DNA from 3 places in the Arthrobacter sp. 1088 genome. Region 1 is predicted to be linked to each of the others. Evidence: riboswitches for the same ligand, from Rfam matches in the RefSeq annotation. Region 1 holds a riboswitch; each other region holds the start of a gene.

Evidence for each region. A riboswitch is a leader RNA that binds a small molecule or an ion and turns the genes downstream of it on or off. The one in region 1 is predicted to bind cyclic di-AMP.
Region 2: it holds a riboswitch for cyclic di-AMP, as region 1 does, so the genes downstream of both, J2Y41_RS09265 (hypothetical protein) here and J2Y41_RS05440 (M23 family metallopeptidase) in region 1, are expected to answer to the same signal.
Region 3: it holds a riboswitch for cyclic di-AMP, as region 1 does, so the genes downstream of both, J2Y41_RS14285 (NlpC/P60 family protein) here and J2Y41_RS05440 (M23 family metallopeptidase) in region 1, are expected to answer to the same signal.

What each region holds. Positions count from the first base shown of each region.
Region 1 is NZ_JAVDSM010000003.1:91,804-99,508, reverse strand. It holds gene J2Y41_RS05440 (M23 family metallopeptidase) at 92-922, opposite strand; cyclic di-AMP (ydaO/yuaA leader) riboswitch at 927-1,168, opposite strand; gene J2Y41_RS05435 (metal-dependent transcriptional regulator) at 1,358-2,053, opposite strand; gene serC (phosphoserine transaminase) at 2,358-3,488, shown strand; gene J2Y41_RS05425 (DUF3027 domain-containing protein) at 3,572-4,210, opposite strand; gene J2Y41_RS05420 (cold-shock protein) at 4,219-4,602, opposite strand; gene J2Y41_RS05415 (hypothetical protein) at 4,859-5,074, shown strand; gene J2Y41_RS05410 (helicase-associated domain-containing protein) at 5,162-7,633, shown strand; gene J2Y41_RS05405 (DNA repair helicase XPB) at 7,644-7,705, shown strand, end outside.
Region 2 is NZ_JAVDSM010000005.1:126,658-134,362, forward strand. It holds gene J2Y41_RS09245 (alpha/beta hydrolase) at 1-193, shown strand, start outside; gene J2Y41_RS09250 (DUF6480 family protein) at 318-605, shown strand; gene J2Y41_RS09255 (ATP-dependent DNA ligase) at 704-1,771, opposite strand; gene J2Y41_RS09260 (hypothetical protein) at 1,819-2,052, shown strand; cyclic di-AMP (ydaO/yuaA leader) riboswitch at 2,182-2,333, shown strand; gene J2Y41_RS09265 (hypothetical protein) at 2,336-3,709, shown strand; gene J2Y41_RS09270 (AEC family transporter) at 3,955-4,257, opposite strand; partial or broken gene J2Y41_RS09275 (AEC family transporter) at 4,478-4,867, opposite strand; gene J2Y41_RS09280 (helix-turn-helix domain-containing protein) at 5,011-6,225, opposite strand; gene ald (alanine dehydrogenase) at 6,434-7,552, shown strand; gene J2Y41_RS09290 (hypothetical protein) at 7,687-7,705, opposite strand, start outside.
Region 3 is NZ_JAVDSM010000008.1:132,238-139,942, reverse strand. It holds gene J2Y41_RS14295 (universal stress protein) at 1-583, opposite strand, end outside; gene J2Y41_RS14290 (FAD-binding protein) at 1,011-1,703, shown strand; gene J2Y41_RS14285 (NlpC/P60 family protein) at 1,886-2,653, opposite strand; cyclic di-AMP (ydaO/yuaA leader) riboswitch at 2,657-2,849, opposite strand; gene J2Y41_RS14280 (copper resistance protein CopC) at 2,999-3,622, opposite strand; gene J2Y41_RS14275 (NCS2 family permease) at 3,736-5,178, shown strand; gene hutG (formimidoylglutamase) at 5,252-6,211, shown strand; gene J2Y41_RS14265 (hypothetical protein) at 6,268-6,741, shown strand; gene J2Y41_RS14260 (NAD-glutamate dehydrogenase) at 6,899-7,705, shown strand, end outside.

The DNA of each region.
Region 1 (7,705 bases):
GATGCGCTTTAGACGGTACAACAGATGTTCGTGAATGTCACATTCAGGTCACGGGGCGTGTCATGGATGCGAGAGACAACCATCAAATTGCTCAGAGCCAGCCCATGGGATCTACGACTTCGCCGTTTACCTGGACCTCGAAGTGGAGGTGGCAGCCGGTAGATGCTCCTGTGGTGCCACTCAGCGCGACGGTATCGCCGCGGCTGACAGTCTGCCCCACCTTGACGTTGAAGGACGACAGGTGGTTGTACGTGGTCTCAAGGCCGTTGCCGTGATCAATCACAACGCGATTGCCTCCGCCGTACTCATGCCACCCGGCGAACGTGACCTTGCCTGCAGCGGCGGCGTGGACGGCGGTTCCGCACTGGGCCACGAAGTCCTGGCCACGGTGGAAGTCACCGGTGCCGCCGGTAAGGGGGCTGACGCGGTAGCCAAACGGCGATGCCGTGACCAGCTTGTCCAGAGGACTTCCCAAGGTGCCAAGTGAGGAAGCACGCTGAATGCTCCCCGCTGACTGGGCGCTCAACAGCTGCTTGAGCTTGCCGTCCGGGTCAGCGGCGGTGGCCACTGCGGCACGACTGAAATCGATTTTGGCAGAGGCTGCTGCAGAAACTTCGGGCTGGCTGCCACCGGGCACGGAGAGCGCCGCCTCGGTCTGGCCCGATTCCGACGTGGCCATGACGGGGCTTGTGGCAGGCAGACCTACAGTCAGGGCAAGTCCGGTGGCTGCAAGCGCGACACCGGCCTTCTGCCCTACACCACTGGCTGACGCGAAGTCGGCTACCTGGCGCAACGGGCTCTTACGGCGGCGCACCTGACGCGGGGTGTCGCGTGGCCGGATCTCCATTGCGGCGCGGGCTGGCCGCAGCTCAGCAGTGGGGCCGGACGCACGGCGACGGCCCCTGACGTTCTGCGATGTCAAACTCTGTTCCTCTCTGGAAAGCCTGCGAAGTTAGCTGTCGGATTCGGGTCAGAGAGTTCAAAGACCCGGTCCGCACGAAGCGCAAACGGCACACAGGTATCCCCGGAAGGACTTGCGTTAGTAGGCACTTCTGCTGCGGACTTCACCCCAAGGCTGCTTCTTTAGGCAGCCGCTTGTGGTTCCCCCGCCTCTGCCAGTAGTTGATGACACACCTGATCTGCTGGCAGAGCTCGGCTCCAGATCAGGTAACGCTTTGGTATCGGCGCTAGTAGATAACTATAGGTGATTAAAGCCCGCAGTAATAAATTCGTTATCTTTCCAAAACGACCGTGTTGCGGGTGCTCCATATCATCAGTCGCGGAAAGCCGCAGGTCATACGCGCGCCAACCACCACAAAGTGAGATCCGACACTCCCGTGGTCAGGGCAAGTCAGAGTCAGCTGACGGCGACGAAGACGTGCGCAGCGACCTCGGGAGGCAGCTCCAGTGCTCCTTCAATGCCCGGAACGCGGACGGAGATGTACTCCCCCACCCGTTCCAAGGAGACGGTTGCGCCAGGACGAATTCCGCCTTCATCGAGCTGGGTGAGGAGCTCGGGCTCAACCTGGATGGGTTCAGCAAGCCGGCTGACCACTACACGCGAATCGGCAGCGTACCCGTCCATCGCATGCAGCAGGTTCACGTCCAGGCGGGAAAGAGGCTGGTTGGCGAGGCCGCCAAGGGCTTCCAAGCCCGGAATGGGGTTGCCATATGGTGACTCTGTGGGGTGTTCCAACAACTCATAGAGCCGCCGTTCCACCCGTTCGCTCATGACGTGTTCCCAGCGACATGCTTCGTCATGAACGTACGCCCAGTCCAGGCCAATGACGTCCGCCAGGAGCCTCTCGGCAAGGCGGTGCTTCCGCATGACCTCGGTGGCCCGCTTGCGCCCGACTTCGGTCAGCTCCAGGTGGCGGTCGTTGGACACAATCACCAGGCCGTCACGCTCCATGCGTCCAATGGTCTGGGAAACCGTGGGACCCGAGTGCCGCAGACGCTCCGCGATGCGTGCGCGAAGAGCCACGATGTTCTCTTCTTCAAGCTCCAAAATGGTCCGAAGATACATCTCAGTGGTATCGATCAGATCCGTCATCCAGCTCAGCTCTCCTCGAACGCATTTCTTGCGTAATCTCCACCGTACCGCGTCCCAGCCAAGGTGGACGGTGTGCAACCGACACCTCCGGAACGTCAATCCAAGCCTAGCTTATTTGGAATTACTCTGGATAATTTTTCCCTGGGCCGGAATCCCTGTGGTGGTCCGGCATTCCACGTGGCGGACTATGACACCCGCAGATTCCTGACGGTGGGCCCGGTCAGGCAGAATGAGGGAGTCGAAGGGGCAGCCGATGCCACCTGCCCACCTCCCCCTCTCTAACCGATACCCATTGGAGCCACACGTGAGCGACAACAGCATCACTATTCCCGCCGACCTGCTGCCCAAGGACGGACGCTTCGGCGCGGGACCGTCCAAGGTCCGCCCGGAACAGGTCCAGGCCCTGTCTGCCGCATCGACCACCATTCTTGGCACGTCCCACCGTCAGGCGCCGGTCAAGAACCTGGTGGGTTCGGTCCGCGAAGGACTCAGCCAGTTCTTCCGTGCACCCGAGGGCTACGAGGTTGTCCTCGGCGTCGGCGGTTCCACTGCTTTCTGGGATGTAGCAGCTTTTGGGCTCGTTGAGAAAAAGGCCCAGCACCTTTCCTTCGGTGAATTCGGTTCCAAGTTTGCCGCGGCCACCAACAAAGCCCCCTTCCTGGATGCATCCTCCATCATCACGTCCGAGCCCGGCACGCGGCCGGTCTCCCAGGCGGAGGCCGGGGTTGACGTCTATGCCTGGCCCCAGAACGAGACTTCAACCGGTGTTGCAGCCCCTGTAAAGCGCGTCGAAGGCGCCGACGCCGGTTCGCTCGTCCTGGTGGACGCCACTTCAGCCGCCGGCGGGCTGGACGTCGACGTCGCCGAATCGGATGTCTACTACTTCGCCCCGCAGAAGAACTTCGCCTCCGATGGCGGCCTGTGGCTGGGCCTGTTCTCCCCGGCAGCGTTGGAGCGCGCGGCCCGGATCAAGGCCAGCGACCGCTGGATTCCGGACTTCCTGGACCTGCAGACCGCTATCGACAACTCCAAACTGAACCAGACGTACAACACACCTTCACTGTCCACGCTGGTGACTTTGGATGCGCAGGTGCAGTGGCTCAACAGCAATGGTGGACTGGACTTCGCCAGCAAGCGCACGGCAGACTCTGCCAGCCGCATTTACTCCTGGGCCGAGGCGTCCGAGTACGCAACACCGTTCGTCGCGAAGGCTGAGGACCGCTCCAACGTCATCGCCACGATCGACTTCGATGACTCCATCGACGCCGCGGCAATCGCCAAGATCCTGCGGGCCAACGGCGTCGTGGACACCGAGCCGTACCGCAAGCTTGGACGAAACCAGCTTCGCATTGCCACGTTCGTCGCTATCGAACCGGACGACATCTCGGCCCTGCTCGCCAGCATCGACTACGTCGTGGGCGAACTCAAGAAATAAACTGAAGAAGTAACTGTCGCGGAATTCCGCGCAAGGGCAGGAAACGGCGTCGTCAGGGTTCTTCCCGGACGGCGCCGCTGCCGTTAATCGCCAAGGCGGGCGACGTCGTCGTCATCGTCGTCGTTATCCACCACGTCAGGATCGGCGGCTTCGGCGGCAGCGTCTTCCTCGGCCTGCACGGCTTCCTCGGACACTTCCTCCACCGTCTCCTCCACCAAGGGTGTCTCGTCTTCCGGGCGGACACGCTTTGCCCACGGGACCCATTCCGGGGCAAGGATGGAATCCTCGGAGGGCAGGAGCCCCAGCTCGCTGACTGTGACGATCTTCGACCGGGAATTGCGCGTGATCACGGCATACCACTGCCACCCGCCGTATCCGGCAAGCTTGGACTCGAACAAGTGCGTGACCACGCGGTCGCCCTCGGACTTTGCGCCTACGTGGGCACCTACCTCGCCCGGGTTCGCGATAGTCTCCACCGCTTCCCGCGCGACGTCGACGGCGGCGGCCAGGAACGCATCCGGCTTGCCAGTGCGCCACACGGGGATGCCTGCCCGCGGCTTCGCTGCGACCGGCTTCCGCGCAGGGGTGTCGCTGTTTTCAGGGGCTTGCCCGTTGACAGGATTCCCCCCGGTGACAGGGACGTCGGCGGCAGAAGTGACGGCCACAGGGCTGGCCTGTGCGTCCCTTCCGGCCTGTGTATCCTGTGCGGATTCGGAAGTCATGGCGGTTCCTAGGCTTCCAGCTCGTCGGCAACCTTGCGCAGAGCCATACCGATGGCCTTGGCCTTGTTGCCTTCGGGGTACTTGCCGGAAGACAAAGTTCCGGACAGGTTATCCAGCACGGTCACGAGGTCCTGCACCAACGGCGCCAGGTCCTTGGCGTTCATCCGCTTGGCCTTGGCGATGGAGGGCGTCTTGTCCAGGACCCGAAGGCCCAATGCCTGGGCACCGCGACGGCCATCTGCCACGCCAAATTCCACACGCGTACCGGCTTTGAGCTCGGTTACGCCTGCGGGCAGTGACGTCTTGGGCAGGAATACCTCCTGGCCGTCCTCAGCCGCGAGGAATCCGAAGCCTTTTTCCTTGTCATACCACTTGACCTTGCCGGTGGGCACGTAATCAACCTTCTTCGTTCTTGCTGTGGAGACACGTCGTGCCGCCACCGCATCCGCAGGGATTTGCGGGATCGAGGGAGACAGCACGGTCCGTGTTGGTCTGTTACTTCAAGGTTATCCTGCCGGACCACCTATTCATGCTTTGCCGCCGCTTTGCGGCGCCTTTGCTTCACGCGGTGCGGCGCCTTTGCTTCACGCTTGCGGCGCCTTTGCCCATGGGCCTGGTCCGTGTGGCCCTGCTGCTAGCGTTAGGCGCATGACTTCCCCGGGTTACCGCCGCCCCCTCATGATCGTTGCCGCCATGATCGCCGTCCTGTCCTTGGCCGCAGTGGGCGCTGTCATGGCCATTGCCTTTAACAGTGGAGTTGCGCCGGTGTGGATCACGTCCACCGCCCTCTATGGGCTGCCGGTTGCCTTCATGCTTGCAGTGGTCCTGGTGTTGGACGCCATCCGTCAACGGCGCCGGCAGTAGCGAATGAAGCACCGTCAATAGCAAATCAACCGGGGCAGCTTTGCCCTGGCCACGCACGAGCGGCCCGGTGGCGGTAACGTTGGATTGATGTCCCTCATTCGCGCGCTCAGCAAGGAACTGGAAGCGCGCAGCGACAATTCGCTGCGGGCCTTGTTTGCCGCGCGACCCGACCTGATTTCTCCCATGGCCCCGGACTTCGCTGCCTTGGCAGCCCGGGCAAGTGCGCGGGTCAGCGTGCAACGGGCGTTGGAGCGGCTGACGAAGCCCGAAATGCAGGTTTTGGAAACGCTCCATCTGTGCACGAATGCCGATACCGGGCACAGTGTTTCCGCTGCCGGGCTCAAGAAGGTCATTGCCGGTTCCACTCTGTCTGCACTGGAACCGATTCTCGCAAAGCTTCAGGAGTTGGCGCTGATCCACCGGGCCGATCCTCCTGCGGCAGCAAACTCACAACCGAGTTCCCGGCAACGGTTCTACCTTCCAGTTGGAAGCCTGAAGGACGTGATCGGCATCTATCCGGCCGGCCTGGGCCGAAGCTACACAGAGCTGGTCAGGTTGCAGCCGGCTTTCGCCCAACGCGTGGTCCAGCTCGTAGCCGAGCTCCATCAGTGCGGCCTGGACATCCACCCCGCCAGCACGCCAATGGACGCGGCCTTGTCCCTGCAACGCTGGACGTCAAGTGCAGAGAATGTGCGCGCAATTCTGGCCACTGCGCCCGAAAGGACCGTCGGCTTACTGGACAAGTTCGGCAGTTGGGCCATGGGCGCGGTCCCCCAAGCTCAACGGCGGGCCTCCGTAACCCACGAAAGCCCCGACGTCGGGCCTGTTGACTGGCTGCTGGCCCGCGGCCTGTTGGTTCCATTGGACGCCGGCCACGTCGAATTGCCGCACAGTGTCGGCATAGCACTGCGCGGTGGTGCGATCATTGACGACTTCACCCTGACCCCTCCGGTTCCGGAACTGGGCCACACGAGTGCTGCCCTCCGACGCAACGCCGCGATGGGCGCCATCGCCGAGACACTACGGCTCACCAGCGAGGTGCTGTTCGCGGTTCGTGAGCAGCCATTGGCAACCCTCCGGAGCGGCGGCGTAGGCGTGCGTGAGCTGCGGCGACTCGCAGAATCCATCCGGTGCGGCGTCCACGAAACTGCCCTCCTGCTGGAGTTCTGCGCGCTGGCCGGCCTTCTGCGGCTGGACGTTGACAGTTCCACGTGGATCCAGCCGCCGTCGTTGGAATGGCTTTCCCTGCCGCGACAGGAACAGTGGCTCTGGCTGGTGAACGCCTGGTTGGCCAGCGAGCGGGCACCTTCGATGGTGGGCCAGCCCCTCCCGGGGTCGACGTCCGGTTCGCCATCCCATCCAGGTTCCGCCGGCAGCACCATCAATGCATTGTCCGCCGAGGCTCAAAGGCCCGACGCTCCAGTGGTCCGGCGCAGGATCCTGGAGATCCTCAATGAACTGACCGCTGAGGCGGCCGCTCCGGATGGCAAAGCGCCTGTCCTTGACGCGCGCGCGGTGCTGCAACGCGCGGAATGGACGCAGCCCCGCATGTCCCGCCGGTTCAGCTCCCTGGTGAGGGGGATCCTGGAAGAAGCCACTTTGTTGGGCTTGATGGGCTCCGGGGCCTTCACACAGTTGGGGTCTGCCATCGCGCTCGGCCATCCGGAGGAGGCAATGACCCTCCTCGGTGAACACCTGCCAGCCGCGGTCAACCACATCCTCCTGCAGGCGGACCTCACAGCCGTGGCACCCGGTTATCTCGCGCCCGAACTCAGCGAAACGCTGCTGCTCATGGCCGACGCCGAGGGCCAGGGCCCGGCGTCGATCTACCGTTTTTCCACGGCAACCATCCGCAGGGCCCTCGACGCCGGGCAGGATGCGGAATCGCTGTTGACGTTCCTCCGGGAGCATTCAGCCACGGACGTACCGCAACCGCTCGAGTACCTGGTGCAGGACACAGCATCCCGACACGGACGTTTGCGGATCGGTTCCAGTGCCAGCTTCATCCAAAGCGACGACGAATCCGCCATCACTGACCTGTTGCAGGAGGCCCGCACGTCTGCACTGAGCCTGGTTCGGATCGCCCCCACCGTCCTGACGTCCTCTGCCAGCCCCAAGGAGACTGCACGTGTGCTGCGCGAGCTGGGACTTTCGCCTGCCGTCCAGGACGCGGAACCCGCCGTCGTGCGCTTTAAGCGGACAGCGGCAGTGCCGGGCAGTGCGCGTCCGGTCTATACGGCACCGCGGACGGCCCCACCGGACGACGACGTCGAAGCCCAGCTTTCGGTCTTGCGGCAGCACCGTGGCGTCCCGGCTGATGCGACAGGCGAAGCCTCCACACAGCTCGGCCTGGAAACGCTGCAGAAGGCCATCCGCCTCAAACAGGCGGTCACCATGAACGTGGTGGACAGCCTGGGAAATGCGAACATCGAAACCGTGGTCCCTGTCTCCGTCTCCGGTGGCCGCGTCCGGGTCTTCGATCCCGGCAAGGAAACTGAGCGTGTACTGTCCATCCACCGGATCATCGATGTAGAACCAGCAGGAGAGCTGCGCAAGTGAGGATGCAAGAGTGACCGACGGTCCACTGATCGTACAAAGCGACAAAACCATTCTGTTGGAAGTCGACCACGA
Region 2 (7,705 bases), on a different contig from region 1:
TCCCGTGCTGGTCCTTCGAGGGAGCCGCGATCATGTGGCCGGGCCGGAGTGGGCGCTTAAGCTCTCCCGGGCGGTGCCCCAAGGGCGCCTCGTTGAAATCCCCGGAGTTGGACACGTCGCCCAGCACATGCGGCCGAAAGCTGTTGCGGACGCCATCATAAGCTTCGTCGCTGCCACCTCCCGCCAGAGTTAGGCACTGATGCAAGCACCGATGTACGACGGCGGAACCCGGCGTGCGTGCCCCTTGTTGGGTTTGCGATCTGGAGACTAGGCTGGCCGGGCAAGCACAATAGTAAGTTTGCTTAGGAAGGGTGACCATGACCAGCTATGACCCTGAGGACGATCCCCGGACCTTCGGAGTTTCCGGCGACGCCGAGCCAGCCGACACAACAGGCGACACCGCTGGCGTCACTGCCGGCGACACCGACGATGTCCACACGGATCCCGACATGCGCCAGGACCAGGACGACGATCCAGCAGCTTCCGCCAACCCCGATCCCCTGGACGGCAACGTCACGGGACTTGAGCCTGGAGGCGGCGTACCGCCGGGCGAAACCCCACCCGCGGAGGGCAGCATGAGCAGCGACCAAGGACACGAAGAGTAGCTCGTCCCCAAGCCGCTGTCCCGTCGCTGGCCAGCAACGTATGAGCGGTCCAGCAACGTATTAGCGGTCCAGCAACGTATTAGCGGGGGCAACTCCGGTTACGGCAGCCTCAGTATCTCCCCGAGGTCATAGTCAGCCGGCTCCTCCAGCTGCGAATAGGTACAGCTCTCCGGAGTCCGGTCCGGCCGCCATCGACGAAACTGGGTGGTGTGCCGGAACCGGTCGCCTTCCATGTAGTCATAGGCAACCTCGATGACGAGCTCGGGCCGAAGGGGAACAAAGGAGAAGTCCTTGCCGCCGCTCCACCGGCTTTGCGCGCCCGGCATCCGGGAACCAGTAGCGGCGGCATCTCCTTGGTCGGCCCACTGACCCCAAGGATGTTCGCTGAACTCCGTCTGGTATGGCTCAAGTTCAGCCACCAGGCTTTCGCGCTTGGCCATGGGAAATGAAGCCACCACCCCAACGTGCTGCAGCTGGCCGGCGTCGTTATACAGCCCAAGCAGCATCGACCCGACAACCTTTCCCGTTTTATGCCAGCGGAATCCGGCCACCACGCAGTCCGCGGTCCGTTCATGCTTGGTTTTGAACATGACGCGCTTATTCGGTTGATACGTCCCCTCGAGCGGTTTGGAAAGTATGCCGTCAAGCCCGGCGCCCTCGAGCTGCACGAACCACTCCTGTGCTTGATCGAGTTCCGTCACCGCCGGTGTTACGTAAACGGGCGCCTCAGCCTTGGCCAGTGCCTTCTCCAAGGCGGCGCGACGCTCGGAAAACGGCTTGTCCATAAGGTTCTCGTCTCCCAGCGCGAGGATGTCGAATCCGATGAAGGAGGACGGGGTGCTTTCGGCCAGCATCCGCACACGGCTGTCGGCGGGATGGATGCGCTGCTGAAGACCCTCGAAGTCGAGCCTGTTCCCAGTTATCAGGACGATCTCGCCGTCGATCACGCATTTGTCCGGGAGATTCTTCCGAAGGGCTTCCACCAGCTCAGGGAAATACCGTGTCATGGGACGTTCGTTTCGGCTACCCAGGATGATCTCATCGCCATCTTTGAAAACGATGGTCCTGAACCCGTCCCACTTTGGCTCAAAATGGCCCACATCAGGGATCGAAGGAACGGACTTGGCAAGCATGGGCGAAATGGGCGGCATCACTGGGAGGTCCATACGACTATGTTCTACCTGCCGCCCGCGGCGGAAGCTAGTCTTGGGCCATGGATATCTTGGCCGTACTAGTGGCAGTGCTGGCAGCACCTGCCCTCATTGCGGCCCTTTGGTTCTGGGTCTTGCGCCAGAACAGCAAGGGTAAAGTCCGGCGCGGCGCCACGGGTGGGATGCTTGGTGTGGCGGACGAAATTTTTCGACCCGAGACCCATTACGCACACCAAGTCCAAAGGATCCAGCACGAGCTGCCAGCCCCGGCTCCGGCCCCGGAGCCTAAGTCCTAACGGACCTTCGCGCCGGAAGGCGTCCCGCCCGTTACATTAATGTGACTTTACTATGCCGCTCATGTACCTTCGAAGAGCGACCCTCATCTCCGCTGGGCCGCTTCCGGGTTGACGCCGAGCTCTGCCGCAAACCGGAATCCGCCAGACCCGCGGCAGAGACGGGGGACCCAGAGTTCCCGGGCCTGATTTTTTCCTAGGCCCTTGGGGTGAAGCCGCCATGTGCGGCCGGACGGCCTCGTCCGAACCCGACAGCTAACCTCGCAGGCGTTGAGAGGCAACCACCATGTCCCCAACCATGGACCAGCCGCGCCGCGCCCAAATAGCGCGCGAGCGTACCCAGCCAACCGGACGCCGTCGGGCCCAACCCAGCGGATCCTCCACCAGCACGCCGGAAGCAGAAGCAGGTTTAGCAGGCGCGACGCCGGAACCCGCCACTGCTTCTATTCCCGCTTCTGCTTCCAATCCCCAAACGGCGGCACCCACCACGCGCGCGGCCGCTCGGGCGGCAGAGCGTGAACGGGCAGCCCAGGCAGCTATTTCTGCTGAGACAGTCCCCACTGAAACTGCTCCAGCAGAAACAGCACCAGCGGATTCTGCAACAGCGGACTCTGCTCCGGCGGACCCTGCTCCCGTTGAGCCGGCAACTGCTGCGATTCCAGCTGTTCAGGCGCCCGAACCCGTCGCGCCCGAACCCGCAGCGAATCCCGAACCTGCCACCGCTGCCATCCCGACCGTTCAGGCGCCCGAACCCGTCGCGCCCGAACCCGCAGCGAATCCCGAACCTGCCACCGCTGCCATCCCAATCGTTCAGGCTAAGAGCCCCGCACAGCTCGCCGCAGCCGCGACCGCCGCCTCTGGTCTCGCAAGCCGAAAGGCCCTTCGCGCCCAGGAATCGGGGAGCGGTACGGCCCGTAAGGCGGCAACTGCTGGCGAAACCCCGGCTGGCGGCGCCCCTGCCTTCGGAGCTTCATCACTGGGAGCTTCATCACTGGGTGGATCATCCTTCAGCCATGAACCACACGCCGTGCTCACCAAGGCCGCCTCGGTCAAAACAATGGGCCAGCGCATGGCAGTCGTCGCTGGGGCCTTGGGCTTGGTATTGACCGTTGGCACCATGAGCCAGGCCTTCGAGCTTCCCTTCTTCGGGCAGGAAACACCGGCCCAGGAAGCAAGCGACGCAAAGACGGGTAGCGACAGCAGGCAATCAACTTCGGCTACCCCTGCACCAAGCTCGTCCTACGCCAGCGCCTCAGCGTCGTCGGCCACCAGCGAGGCCGGAAAGCCGGCAACCGTAGCAACGCAGTCGTCAGGAGAGGCACCCGACCAGGCGCCGTCGTCGTCCCTTCCGACTCCGCAAGTTTCACTCGCGGATCCTGTTTGGGTACCTTCGGCAGTCCCGCCGGCTGTTGTTCCCGTCCCGGGCGTGACAACTCCTGTTCCAACCCAGCCGGCCCCGAGCCCGGTTCCGTCGGACACGGTCACCACCCCACCTGCCACGACGACGCCGACCCCCACCGGCACTCCGGCACCCACTCCAACACAGGCTCCGGCGCCAAAGCCAAAGCCGACCGGCAGTCCCAGCACCACAACTCCGTCCAGCGATTCACCCCTGGACCTGGACGGCATACTTGACGGCGCCACAGGGATCTTGAAATGAGCACGCGGCTTCCCAGGACCAGCGCGCACGTCGGATGGCATGGCCGGTACTGCAGCAGCAGCCGCACTGCCACCTTCCGCAATCGGATGGGCCGCTGGAGCTGCCAACGGTTGCGCCGGGCCTAAGGAATCACAGCAACCGGAATCAAGACAACAAGACGAGGCGGGCACCCGACCCTGAACTGCTCCACCCGGGTGCCTGCCTCTTTTGTTTCGTGTGTCGCTTTTTCCCGGCCTCGATCGCTTCTATCCAAGCAGCCACGCAACCATAACCAACGCCCCGATGCACAGGACTGTTGTACAGAGGATGACATCCCGGGCCATTGTCATCCCGCGTCCGTAGGGAGAAGCAAAAAGGAAGACGTTCTGTGCGGTTGGCAGTGCGGCCATGATGACGCTGGCCAAGAGGTGCTGACCCTCCAAGCCGAACACGAAGCGCCCCAGCACCCAGACCACCACGGGCATGCCAGCCACCTTCAAGGTGGTGGCAACTACGGTCTCCACGCGGCCGTCGCCCTTTTGGAGAGGCGCCTTGCCAGACAGCGACATGCCAAAAGCCAGCAGAACCATGGGGACGGCCGCGCCGGCCAGCAGGTCTCTGAACGAGCTCCGGAGCCTCCCACCCCGTCAGGGCCATCACCACCCCCAGGCCCGAGGCGATAATCATGGGATTGGAGAAGGGCTGCAACAGCATCCGTTTCCACGCGATTCTCGTGCCGCCTGCCACGCCCAGGACGCTGAGGTAGAAGGGCGCCATGATCAGGAGTTGAACCAGAAGGACTGGAGCGACGTGCTGCGCCGTGCCCACTGCATACAACGAAACAGGAATGCCGATGTTGTTCGCGTTGGCATAACTGCTTGCCATGGCACCAACCGCCGTTTCCGCGACCGGCCGCCGGAAGAACAGGAAGCTCAACAAACAATAGAGAAGGCCTATGACGGTTGCTGACAGAAGGGCAAGAGGGGCGTCGACCCCGAGGGCGGCACGAATGTCGCTTTCACCTACCACCGTGAACAGCAGTGCAGGGTTGGTGATGTAGAAAGCCGTCCGGGTCAGTGCGCTTTGTACATCCGGGGCCAGCACTTTGTAGCGGGCGGCGAAATAACCCACCGCGATGACCGAGGCGACGATGAGGATCCCCGACACAACGCCGCCCACAGTGCTCCTAAGAATTGGTCAGAAACCGTTTTCTCAGCGTAAGCGACGCCTGGAGGACTGTCCAATTCCGGCCGTTCCGCAGCACACGTTCTACAATACTCGGCGGCCCAAAACACTTGGCGGCCTGAAACCCCGGATATTCGCTAGATCCGGGGCCGCGAAGCCCAGCGCTGTGCCTTCAGTGCAGCGTGCAACTCGAGCCTGATCCCGCCGCTCAACGGATCAGCTCCGATGAGTTGGCGGATCCGGCCAAGGCGGTTGTAGATGCTGCTCCTATGCAGATGAAGTTTCGCTGCGACGTCCTGCACTGAGCTGTCGTTGTCATAGAGCAGTTCCAGCACGGGCAGGAGTTCGCCGTTCTTGTCCTGGTCCTCCAACGTCCGGAAATGAACGGAGCCCGTGTCATCCCAACCGCCCGGCGCCTGAAGACGATCGAAGAGTTGATACACGCCCACCGCCCGGCTCTCCACCAATTCCCCCAGAGGCGGATCCACGGCTGCGGCCTGGGCTGCCACTTTCGATTGCCTGTAGGCGCCCGCCAGTTGCCGGATAACCTGGAACGGCTCACTGATGCCCAGGATCACCCGGTCCACTTTGCGGCCAGCCCGCTTTGCAAGCTCCAATTGATAGTGCACCAGAACCTGGGCGTGATCAGCCCGGCCACCGGATTCGCGGAAGAGGACAACGGAATGGGTTTCCGTCCCGGCGCTGAACAGCGCGGCGTTGACACCAATGGTGGACTGCAACGCTGCTGTTCGGTGCGTTAGCGTTGCGGCAATGGGGTCGACGTCGGTTCCGCCGCCATCCGCGTCCAGGATGGTCACCAGTTGCCAAGGACCGCGGCCTTGGATCTCCTTCCAACCGGCCACCGCTGCCACTGCATTCGATTCGCCTGTGCAGGCCGCCAGAAACTCCTGCTCCCGCCTCCTTCTGAACTCCGATTCCGCGGTGTTTGAGTCGAGCAACAAAGCAGCCAACAGGTCCAGTTCGTCACGTACGCCGGGCAGTTCGGCGAGTATCGCCGTCGCGGTTTGCTCCTCAAGGTCCTGCTGCACCCACAAGTAGCCCACCCGGAAACCGCGCACCAGCAGCGGGACGCAGACGCGGCCGAGCATGCCCAGCTCGTCGTTCGCCGGAACAACAACCGGGCGCACCGCCGTCGCGATGCCGTGGGAGAGCTGCCAGGCACTGACATCGCTGGGCACGCGTTTGCTCAGGAGGAAGTTCACCCTCACGCGGTCGGCGTGCGATTGGTTGGAACTGTAGGCGAGGAGGACGCCGTCGAGGTCCTCCAGGGACAGCCCCCTGCCAAGCTTGAGCGCCACGCGTTCAACGATCTCCTCGACGTCCTGCTGCATCCAGAAAGCGTACCAACATCAGGCGACACCTGACGCTCCAGACCTCGACAAATGTCGAAGCGCATAGCAATAATTCCTTGAATTTCCGCGGTTTTCATTCAGGCGGGCTCCAAGATCCATGTCGCCTGCCTCACAGCCGGATTTATTCTGGAATCACAGCCCACAGCAAATATCCGGCCGAAAAAGCCGCAAACGATGGAGCCAGCAAATGATCATCGGCGTCCCCAAAGAAATCAAGAACAACGAGTTCCGCGTAGCCATCACGGCCGCAGGTGTCCACGAGTTCCGCACTCACGGACACACCGTTCTGGTTGAGCGGGGTGCGGGCCTGGGCTCTGGCATCACGGACGAGGAATACTCGATCGCGGGCGCTGAAATCGTTGCCGACGCGGACGACGTCTGGGGCCGCGCGGACATGGTCATGAAGGTCAAGGAACCCATCAAGGCCGAGTACCACCGCTTCCGCAAGGGCCTCATCCTCTTCACCTACCTGCACCTCGCCGCCGAGCCCGAACTCACTGCCGAGCTCATCAACTCCGGCGTCACGGCCATCGCCTACGAAACGGTGCAGGAAGGCCGCACCCTTCCGCTGCTCGCCCCGATGTCCGAGGTCGCAGGCCGCCTGTCCGTGGTGGTCGGCGCTTCCTCGCTGATGGCACCGGCGGGCGGCAAGGGAATCCTCCTTGGCGGCGTACCGGGCGTCCGTCCGGCCAAAGTTGTTGTCCTCGGTGCCGGTGTTGCCGGAACCAACGCTGCCGCCATGGCTCTGGGCCTCGGTGCTGATGTCACCATCATGGACATCAACATCAACCGCCTGCGGGAACTCGACGCCCTTTACCAGGGCCGCTTGAAGACCGTGGCATCCAACGCCTACGAGATCGAGAAGTCAGTTGTCGACGCAGATCTCGTGATCGGCTCCGTCCTGATCCCGGGCGCCAAGGCTCCCAAGCTGGTCACCAACGAACTCGTGTCCCGGATGAAGCCGGGCTCGGTACTGGTGGACATTGCCGTGGACCAGGGCGGTTGCTTCGAGGACACACACCCCACCACCCACCAGGAACCGACGTACAAGGTCCACAACTCGATCTTCTACTGCGTTGCCAACATGCCTGGCGCTGTTCCGAACACCTCCACGTACGCACTGACCAACGTCACCCTGCGCTACGCCGTGGCACTGGCCAACCTGGGCGTCAAGGCCGCATTCGACCGCGACCCCGCCCTGGCCGCCGGCCTCAACATCGCCGCAGGCCACGTGGCACACCACTCGGTTTCCGAGGCGCACAACCTGCCCCTCGTTGCCGACTGGCACAGCGTGGTTACCGCCTAGGCTTTGCCCTTGCGGCGGTGACAAGTCGCCGGCCCGCTGTTCCGTTGCTGTCCAGCAACGGAACAGCGGGCTTTGCACGTGCTGGGCAGCAAACCCGTGCCGGGCAGAAAATTGCTGGGCACCAAACCCGTGCTCTAGCCGTTGCCGGGGGTG
Region 3 (7,705 bases), on a different contig from region 1:
CACCCACGGCGACGACGTTTTCCACCGTTCGCGGCCCGGCCTTGGCGTGCTCAGCCTTGATGTGCTTGTCCTCGGTGTTCTCGCCCAAACGATCGGCGCAATACAGCGGGACCGTTACGGTGGGGCATTTTGCGTGGGCCGGCAAGGCGCTGCTGACCGAGCCCAGGAGACGCCCGACAAAGCCACCACGGCCACGGCTGCCGAACACCAGGAGTGCAGCGTTCGCAGAGAGGTCAAGGAGGACTCCCGCGGCATCCCCATTCTCCACTGACGCATCGACGTCAATGTTGTAGCTTGAGACCTTATCCATGGCTTGCTTGACGATTGCTTCCGCGCCCTCGCGGATCACGGAATCGTCCACGGTGGCGTATCCGCCGTCGAGGCCGGACGCTGCGAAGATGGGCACCGAATAAGCCGTGACTATATGCAGGGGAAGTTGGCGCCGTTCCGCCTCACGCGCAGCCCATACAAGGGCGCATTGACCATGCTCGGAACCGTCCACTCCGACGACGATTCCACCAGGCGCCACAGCCTGGTCCCCGCCGTCCCGTGGTTCTTCAATGTGTCTGCCGTGCTGGTCCATGGGGCCCGCCTCTCCACCTACTGCTTGATGTTCCGGCCATTCTGCCAGAGGTTCTCCCTACCGGTGATCCCTTGCTGGCGCGCAACCAATAGCCGGGGCCGAAGAAACCCTCGGGGTTCTCCTTCCAATGCCCACTATTCTCGGTTGGCAATGCCGAATCAAGGCGACTTTGGGCTATGTGGATAACGGTCCGGGCTCGGTTTCCGGCACGCTCACCACGCGCCGGGTTGCGCTGCGGATGAACATCCAAAACACGCTGTCGCCGAGGCTATCCATGGCAGAAAAAGTTCGGTAGTGTTCGAGTCACCGAATGGCCGGCAAAGGTGTCCCAGGACACAACCCGGCCATTTATTTGCGGCCGCTTGGGGAACTCGGACGCGATCCAGCGCGCTGCCGAAGGCACACACGTCAAGGAGGAACCCAAGCAGTGTCACTCACTCCTGATTCCGTCACGGAACGGACTACCACCGTGGTGATCGGCACCGGCCTCTCCGGCCTGGCTGTTGCCAGCGAGCTCAGCCGCTACGGCGTCGGTTCCATCGTGCTGGATGGCTTTGGTTCTTTATCGACCACCGGACCAGCGGTCCACACGGGAATGCTCCAGCGCTGCGACGCAGCAGACCCCGCGGCAATGCAGGAGCGCAACGAGATCCTGCGCCATTTGCGCAACTACGCCGCCAGCCATCACTTGGATGTCCGCACCACCACACGCGCTGTCCGGCTGGACTTCCTGGGTGGCGACTCGTCGTTGCAGCTTGGATACGGACCCGTCGCAAGCCTGACCACGGGCAGCCTGAGGGCTGGGATGAGCGTCTATGGCCCCCTCGAATCCACCCCACGTCAATGGGCCGTGCATACAGCCAGCGGGGTTCTCCTGGCAGACCACATCGTGGTGACGCGCTGCGCCCAGAGCCAGCTGCGCCGAATGCTTGCCGATCTGGGAATCGCCATAGGCCAGAACTTCGTGGCAGCCATGCGTGCAGTCGGGATGCACTTGGTGGGCGTTGGGGAACTTATTACACCCACGCCCAAGGAAGTACTACGGCAAGCCAAGGCAGTGGGGCAAGCGATCTCATCCAAGGTGGCCCTCCCCGCCGGGCCGGGCATCGCCCTCGCCTAGAACCTGGCCTGGAGCCTTTACCTGGAACCCTGCGCGTAGAAACCTGGCGGAGAACCCTGGCCTTGAAACGATCGAGCCAACCAAAGCATGTTCCTAAAAAGAACAAAAATTAACCCAAAAGGCCGGCGCCTCCGAAGACATTTGTCCTCGAAAGCACCGGCCTTTGAGTTGGAGCGTGAAGCTTAGGCGCCAGCGCGTACGTACGTGATGGGGCCGGTTGCGGTGAGCCAGCTGATCGGGTGGATGCCCGTCTGGTTGCCGTTGATGCCACCGCTGATGGCCTGGCCGTTGCCGATGTAGATGGCTACGTGGCCGGACTGGACGATCATGTCACCGGGCTGGGGGTCGCTGACAACCTTGCCGTAGTTCAGGAACTGCATGGGTGCGAGGTCGCCAACCGGGATGCCGGCAGAGCCGAGGGCCCGTTCCACCATCGCGGTGCAATCCTGCATGATGCCGATCTGGGCGTAAGCCGAGGCGACCATGGCAGCGTTGATGCCACCAACAGCCGGAGCTGCAGCAGGCGCGGATGCCACTGGGGCGGTAGCCGTAGTAGTTGCAGCGGCCTGGACGGTAGCCGCTGCGGGCGCCTTCTTGGCCGCCGGAGCCGGAGCAACAGGAGCCGGCTTTTCAATGACGGGAGCCGCTACGGAAGCAACCGCGGGGCGCTCGAAGTTGATGGTGGCCGTCGATGCGGCCGTAACAACCTTGGTGGGACCCTCGGTAACGGTCTCGGCGACAGTAGCGGGGCTGGAGTCGCGCTGAACAGGGGTCTCTGCTGCGTGGGCAGCGATGGAGCCCGTGAGGACCAGGCCTGAAGCTGCTGCGATGACAGCGGCTTGGCGACCTGCGCCGGATGCGTTGCTGGCAACAGCCTTGGAGATGGAGATGAACGGATTAGGACGTACGCTGTCCGCCTTACGACGGCCGCGAAGAATGCGTGAAGACATGAAAGAGCCTCTCCCGATGCCTGCGAGGTTAGCTGTCGGATTCGGATGGGAGTCACCCGGCCACTATCCCCCGCTGTGCAGCGGAAGCTTCGTGACTTCACCCCAAGGCGCGCTCTGAAAGCGGGCCAAAATGGGTTCCCCGTCTCTGCCGTAGGTTTGTCTGCGAACGGATTCCGGACTGCGGCAGAGCTAGGCAATCAGACCGGAATGCCTGTTACGTGGAACAGGCACAGGTACAACCGTACGGGAAGATCACCCCAAAGTCACATTTACGTAACGAGCAGTTCGTTTTTGGCGTGTCGCAGTAACCGTTTCGAGATCTTCGCAAGTATGTAGAAAACCCCGCTATTCCGGGGAATTTTCGCCATCCGGGTCGTTGGGGGCCGCTAGCTTCTTCCGGGCTGTAACAGCGAGGAAGATCACCAGACCGATCGCCACCACAGCGAGGCCAACGATGCTCCAGGGGAAGGGCTGGGAAGCTGCCGGAGCCGGCTCAGTATTTTCCGTACCGGGGGCCGCTGTGCCCGCCGTCGGAACAGCCGCCGGAGCCGGGGAGGAGGCACCTGCCGAGCCGCTCGCCGTCGTCGTGCTTGTCCCGGAAACTGTGAACTTGAAGGTTCCCTCGATCGGGTGGGAGTCTGAACTGACCACACGCCACACCACGGTGTATTCGCCGGCTGGAGCGCCCTGACGCAGCTTCTGGACAGCCCTGTTGTCGATGATTTCCACTGCGCCATCTGCCCAGTTTTCGCCCCCGGCGGTGACGGTCACGCCGGAACCGATGGCCAGTGGCTGGTTGTTGAACGTGATGGATACCGACGCCGGCACTTCAGCCACCCTGGCACCGTTGGCCGGGGTTGTTGATTCGGCGACGTCGTGCGCGGAGGCCGGAGCAGCTCCAAGCAGCAACGCGGAAGCGAAAGCAAGAGCGGCTACGACGGCGGCCAGAAGCGGGCGGATGGTACGCATGGGGCGGTTTCTCCTAGTGTTGGCTTCCTTACAGACTAGGCGAATCGTTCCAGCACCCCACATTGGCGGGCATAGGATTTGAGAGCAAACTCCCCCGATCACCGGAGACCTTCATGCTTAAACAAGGTTCTGCAATCGACCGCTACTTCAAGATCTCCGAGCGCGGGTCCACATACTCGCGCGAAATCCGCGGCGGCTTCGCGACCTTCTTCGCCATGAGCTACATCGTGGTGCTGAACCCGCTGATCCTCTCCGGGGCAGACTCGAGCGGAGCATCGCTCGGCTTCACGGCCGTAGCGGCAACCACTGCTTTCGTTGCGGGCATCCTCACGATCCTCATGGGCGCTTGGGCCAAGCACCCCTTCGCCGTGGCAACGGGCCTGGGAGTGAACGCATTCGTCGCCGTAACGGTTGCCTCCCACCCTGAACTGACCTGGCCGGACATGATGGGGCTGGTGGTGCTTTCGGGTGTCACCATGCTCATCCTGGTACTCACCGGATTCCGCACGGCCGTTTTCAGGGCCGTCCCGGAAGCGCTCAAGACGGCAATCGTGGTGGGCATTGGCCTGTTCATCGCCTTGATCGGGCTGGTCAACGCTGGTTTTGTCCGACGCATTCCGGATGCCGCCGGCACCACGGTCCCGCTGGGCCTTGGCGTGGATGGCAAGCTGATGGGCTGGCCGACGTTGGTGTTCGCTGTCGGCCTGGTCCTGACCATTGCGTTGGTGGTGCGAAAGGTCCGCGGGGCAATCCTGATCGGCATCGTGGTGTCCACCGCCCTGGCCGCCATACTCGAATTCACGCTTCACATTGGTCCCAGCTTCGACGGTAAGAACGTCAATCCCCGCGGCTGGTCACTGGTGGCGCCGACGCTTTCCGAATGGGGCGCCCCTGACCTCTCCCTGATCGGCAAAGCCAACCCCTTCGGAGCTTTTGAACACCTCGGTTTCGTGGCTGCTGCGCTGTTGGCGTTCGTGATCCTCCTCAGCATCTTCTTCGACGCCATGGGCACTATGGTGGGCCTGGCCAACGAGGCAGGGACCGTGGACGAACACGGAAACATTCCCAATGTGGACCGCGTCCTGCAGGTCGATGCCCTGGGCGCAATCGTCGGTGGCGGTGCCTCCGTTTCGTCCAACCAGATCTTCGTTGAATCGGGCGCGGGCATTGGCGAGGGCGCCCGGACCGGTCTCGCCTCCATTGTCACGGGCCTGCTCTTCCTGGTGGCAATGTTCTTCACGCCGCTCATCAACCTGGTCCCGTTCGAAGCCGTGGCTCCTGCGCTTGTGGTGGTGGGCTTCATGATGGTGTCCCAGGTTGGCAAGATCGACTGGCAGGACTGGGGCGTTGGCATTCCCGCCTTCCTGACTATCGCCCTGATGCCATTCACGTACTCCATTGCCAACGGCCTGGGCGCAGGCTTCATCTCCTACGTCCTGATCCGCACTTTCCAGGGCCGTGCCCGTGAAGTCCACCCCCTGATGTGGGCAGTGGCGGCTGCGTTCCTGCTGTTCTTTGGCATCGGAACTGTGGAGGAGTTGTTGGGCGTCAAGTAGCGATGTCCGGCATCCCGGACACTGCAGCGCGCTGCAGCTGTTTTTTGGCCCGCTGGTGGGGTGTGCTTAAAGCATGGCTCCAAACACCAGCACCAACCCTTCCGTAGACGTCCTTCCCACACCATGGACCGGCCGCTTTGACGGCGACGGCGACGAACATCGCCGCTGGTGGCAGGCCATCCAACCCCTTACTTCCCCGGCCATTCCCGGCGCCTCGCGTCCCGCCGTCGTGCTGGGTTTCTGCAGCGACGCCGGAGTGCGGCGCAACAAGGGCCGTGCGGGTGCCTCCGCGGCTCCGGCCGCCATCCGCTCGGCGCTGGCTCCCCTGGCTTTCCACCTGGACCGTGACGTGTTCGACGCCGGCGACGTAGTTGTGGAGGACGACTCACTGGAAGAAGGCCAGCAGCGCGCCGGACGCGCCGTCTCGGAACTGCTCGACGCCGGAAACCTCACCGTGATGCTGGGCGGCGGCCACGAGACGGCATTTGCCAGCTACCTGGGCGTTGCCGGATCCAATGCCGTGCGCAGTGGAAAGCGCTTGGGTGTCTTGAACCTGGATGCCCACTTTGACCTGCGCGACGAGCCGACCCCGAGCTCCGGGACTCCATTCCTGCAGATGGCGCAGGAAGAAACCGCCGCTGGACGCGAACTGAGGTACGCCGTCGTCGGAATCTCGGAGCCCAACAACACGCGCACGCTCTTTGACACCGCTGACCGCCTGGGCGTGAAGTACTTGCTGGACGAGGACTGTTCCGCGGAGCGCGTCGAGACGTTCGTAGCCGATTTCGTGGCTGGAATCGATGTGCTGTACTTGACGATCGACCTGGACGTCCTGCCTGCTTCGGTGGCGCCCGGCGTCAGTGCCCCCGCCGCGTTTGGGGTGCCGCTGTCCGTGATCAGTGCCGTTTGCCGTCAGGTAGCGGCAAGCGGGACGCTGTTGCACCTGGACGTTGCCGAATTGAACCCGGAGTTCGATATTGATGGACGAACCGCGAAAGTGGCAGCAAGGCTGGTAAACACGCTGTTGGCATAGAGGCCTGTTCCCGGTCCCTGTCCTGCGTTTAGCCTGAGGGGAAGGGAAGGACGGCGATGGGCGCAACTCCTGTGCAGGACAAGTGGGCCTGGGTGGCAGGACCCGTTGCGGTCGCTTTGGGCCTTGCCGCACACGTCGTTTCCGGTGGGGGCGCCCCGGCGATGCCCGTTCTTCTGGGCTTCGTTGCCCTCTCTGCCTTGGCCGCGCAGCTGGTTGCCCGATGGATCCATGGGCCCGTCCTGTTGCTGCTGCTGTCCGGAGTGGCACAGCAATTGCTGTTCTTCGGTTTCGAAGCTTTGGGGGGTTCATTTTCCGGGGTCGGGTTCCTTGACCATCTGCACGGGCAGCCCCAGCAACCCGTGGCGGTTCCTGTGGACGGTCAGCCGGCTTCAGGGGAACTGCATGCTGCTGACCTGATGCTCTACACCCACGCAGCTGCCGCCATTCTCACCCTCGTGGTGGCCGCGGGCGTTTCGTGGCTGGCGAGGCGAGGGCGTCACCAAGGGCAACGTTCCGCAGCTTTTCGGTAGCCGGGCCTCCGCGAGATGGCAGTTAATGCCAATGTCTTGCCCAAACACTGTCATCAACTGTCATCTCGCGGGATTTAAGCGATCATGAAATGAGGCGCATGGACTTTGCCGACCGCAGCAGCACGGCCGCTCCTTTGCGCAGCGGAGGCGCAGCGACATGGCACCAATTACGGAGCCGGCGGACGGATTCCTGACCGACTACTACGAGCACGTCACGGACGACGACGTCCGCAGCTACACACCTGAAACTTTGTTGGAACGGGCCCGCTATCACCGCTCGTTGGCAGAACGCCGTGAGACTGGACAAGCAGTCATCGGGGTCCTGAACGAAACAGATACCAGCCTGGTGGCAATCGTCACGGACGACATGCCCTATCTCCTTCCCTCCGTCACGGCCGAGATCTCTCGTGACACCGCTTCCATCCGGCTTCTGGTCCACCCGACTTTCAGCGTCACGCGGGACCCCGCCACCCACCGCCTGATCGATATCGGCAGGGGGCCCCACCGCGCGGGGCTGCCCACCGGCGTCGAACGTTCCGAAGATCATGCGCGGGCGACGCCGGCACCTTCGACGGACGGGAACGACGGCGGACGGCTCACGGAGGCGTGGATAGCGATCGAGATCCCGCGGATTCCGGACAACGCGAGCGCGGAGCTGCTGGTGGGCAGGTTGAACAAGGTCCTGGGTGATGTCCGGGCAGCGGCCGAGGACGCCGATGCCATCCACGAGGAACTGCTGCACGAAATCGGTGCACTGGAGGGGTCTGCGGCAAAAGACCGGACGGCGGGTGAAGCGCAGGAGCTGCTGCGGTGGCTGGACGACGGGAACTTTGTGTTCCTGGGATTCCGCGGGCGCCGCGGGCTCGGACTCCTCCGTGATGCGGCCGGTCCTGCGGCGCCGGGCGAGGTTTCCGGCCAGGTGCTTACGCTCACCAAATCCACGCTTCGCTCGACGGTTCTTCGC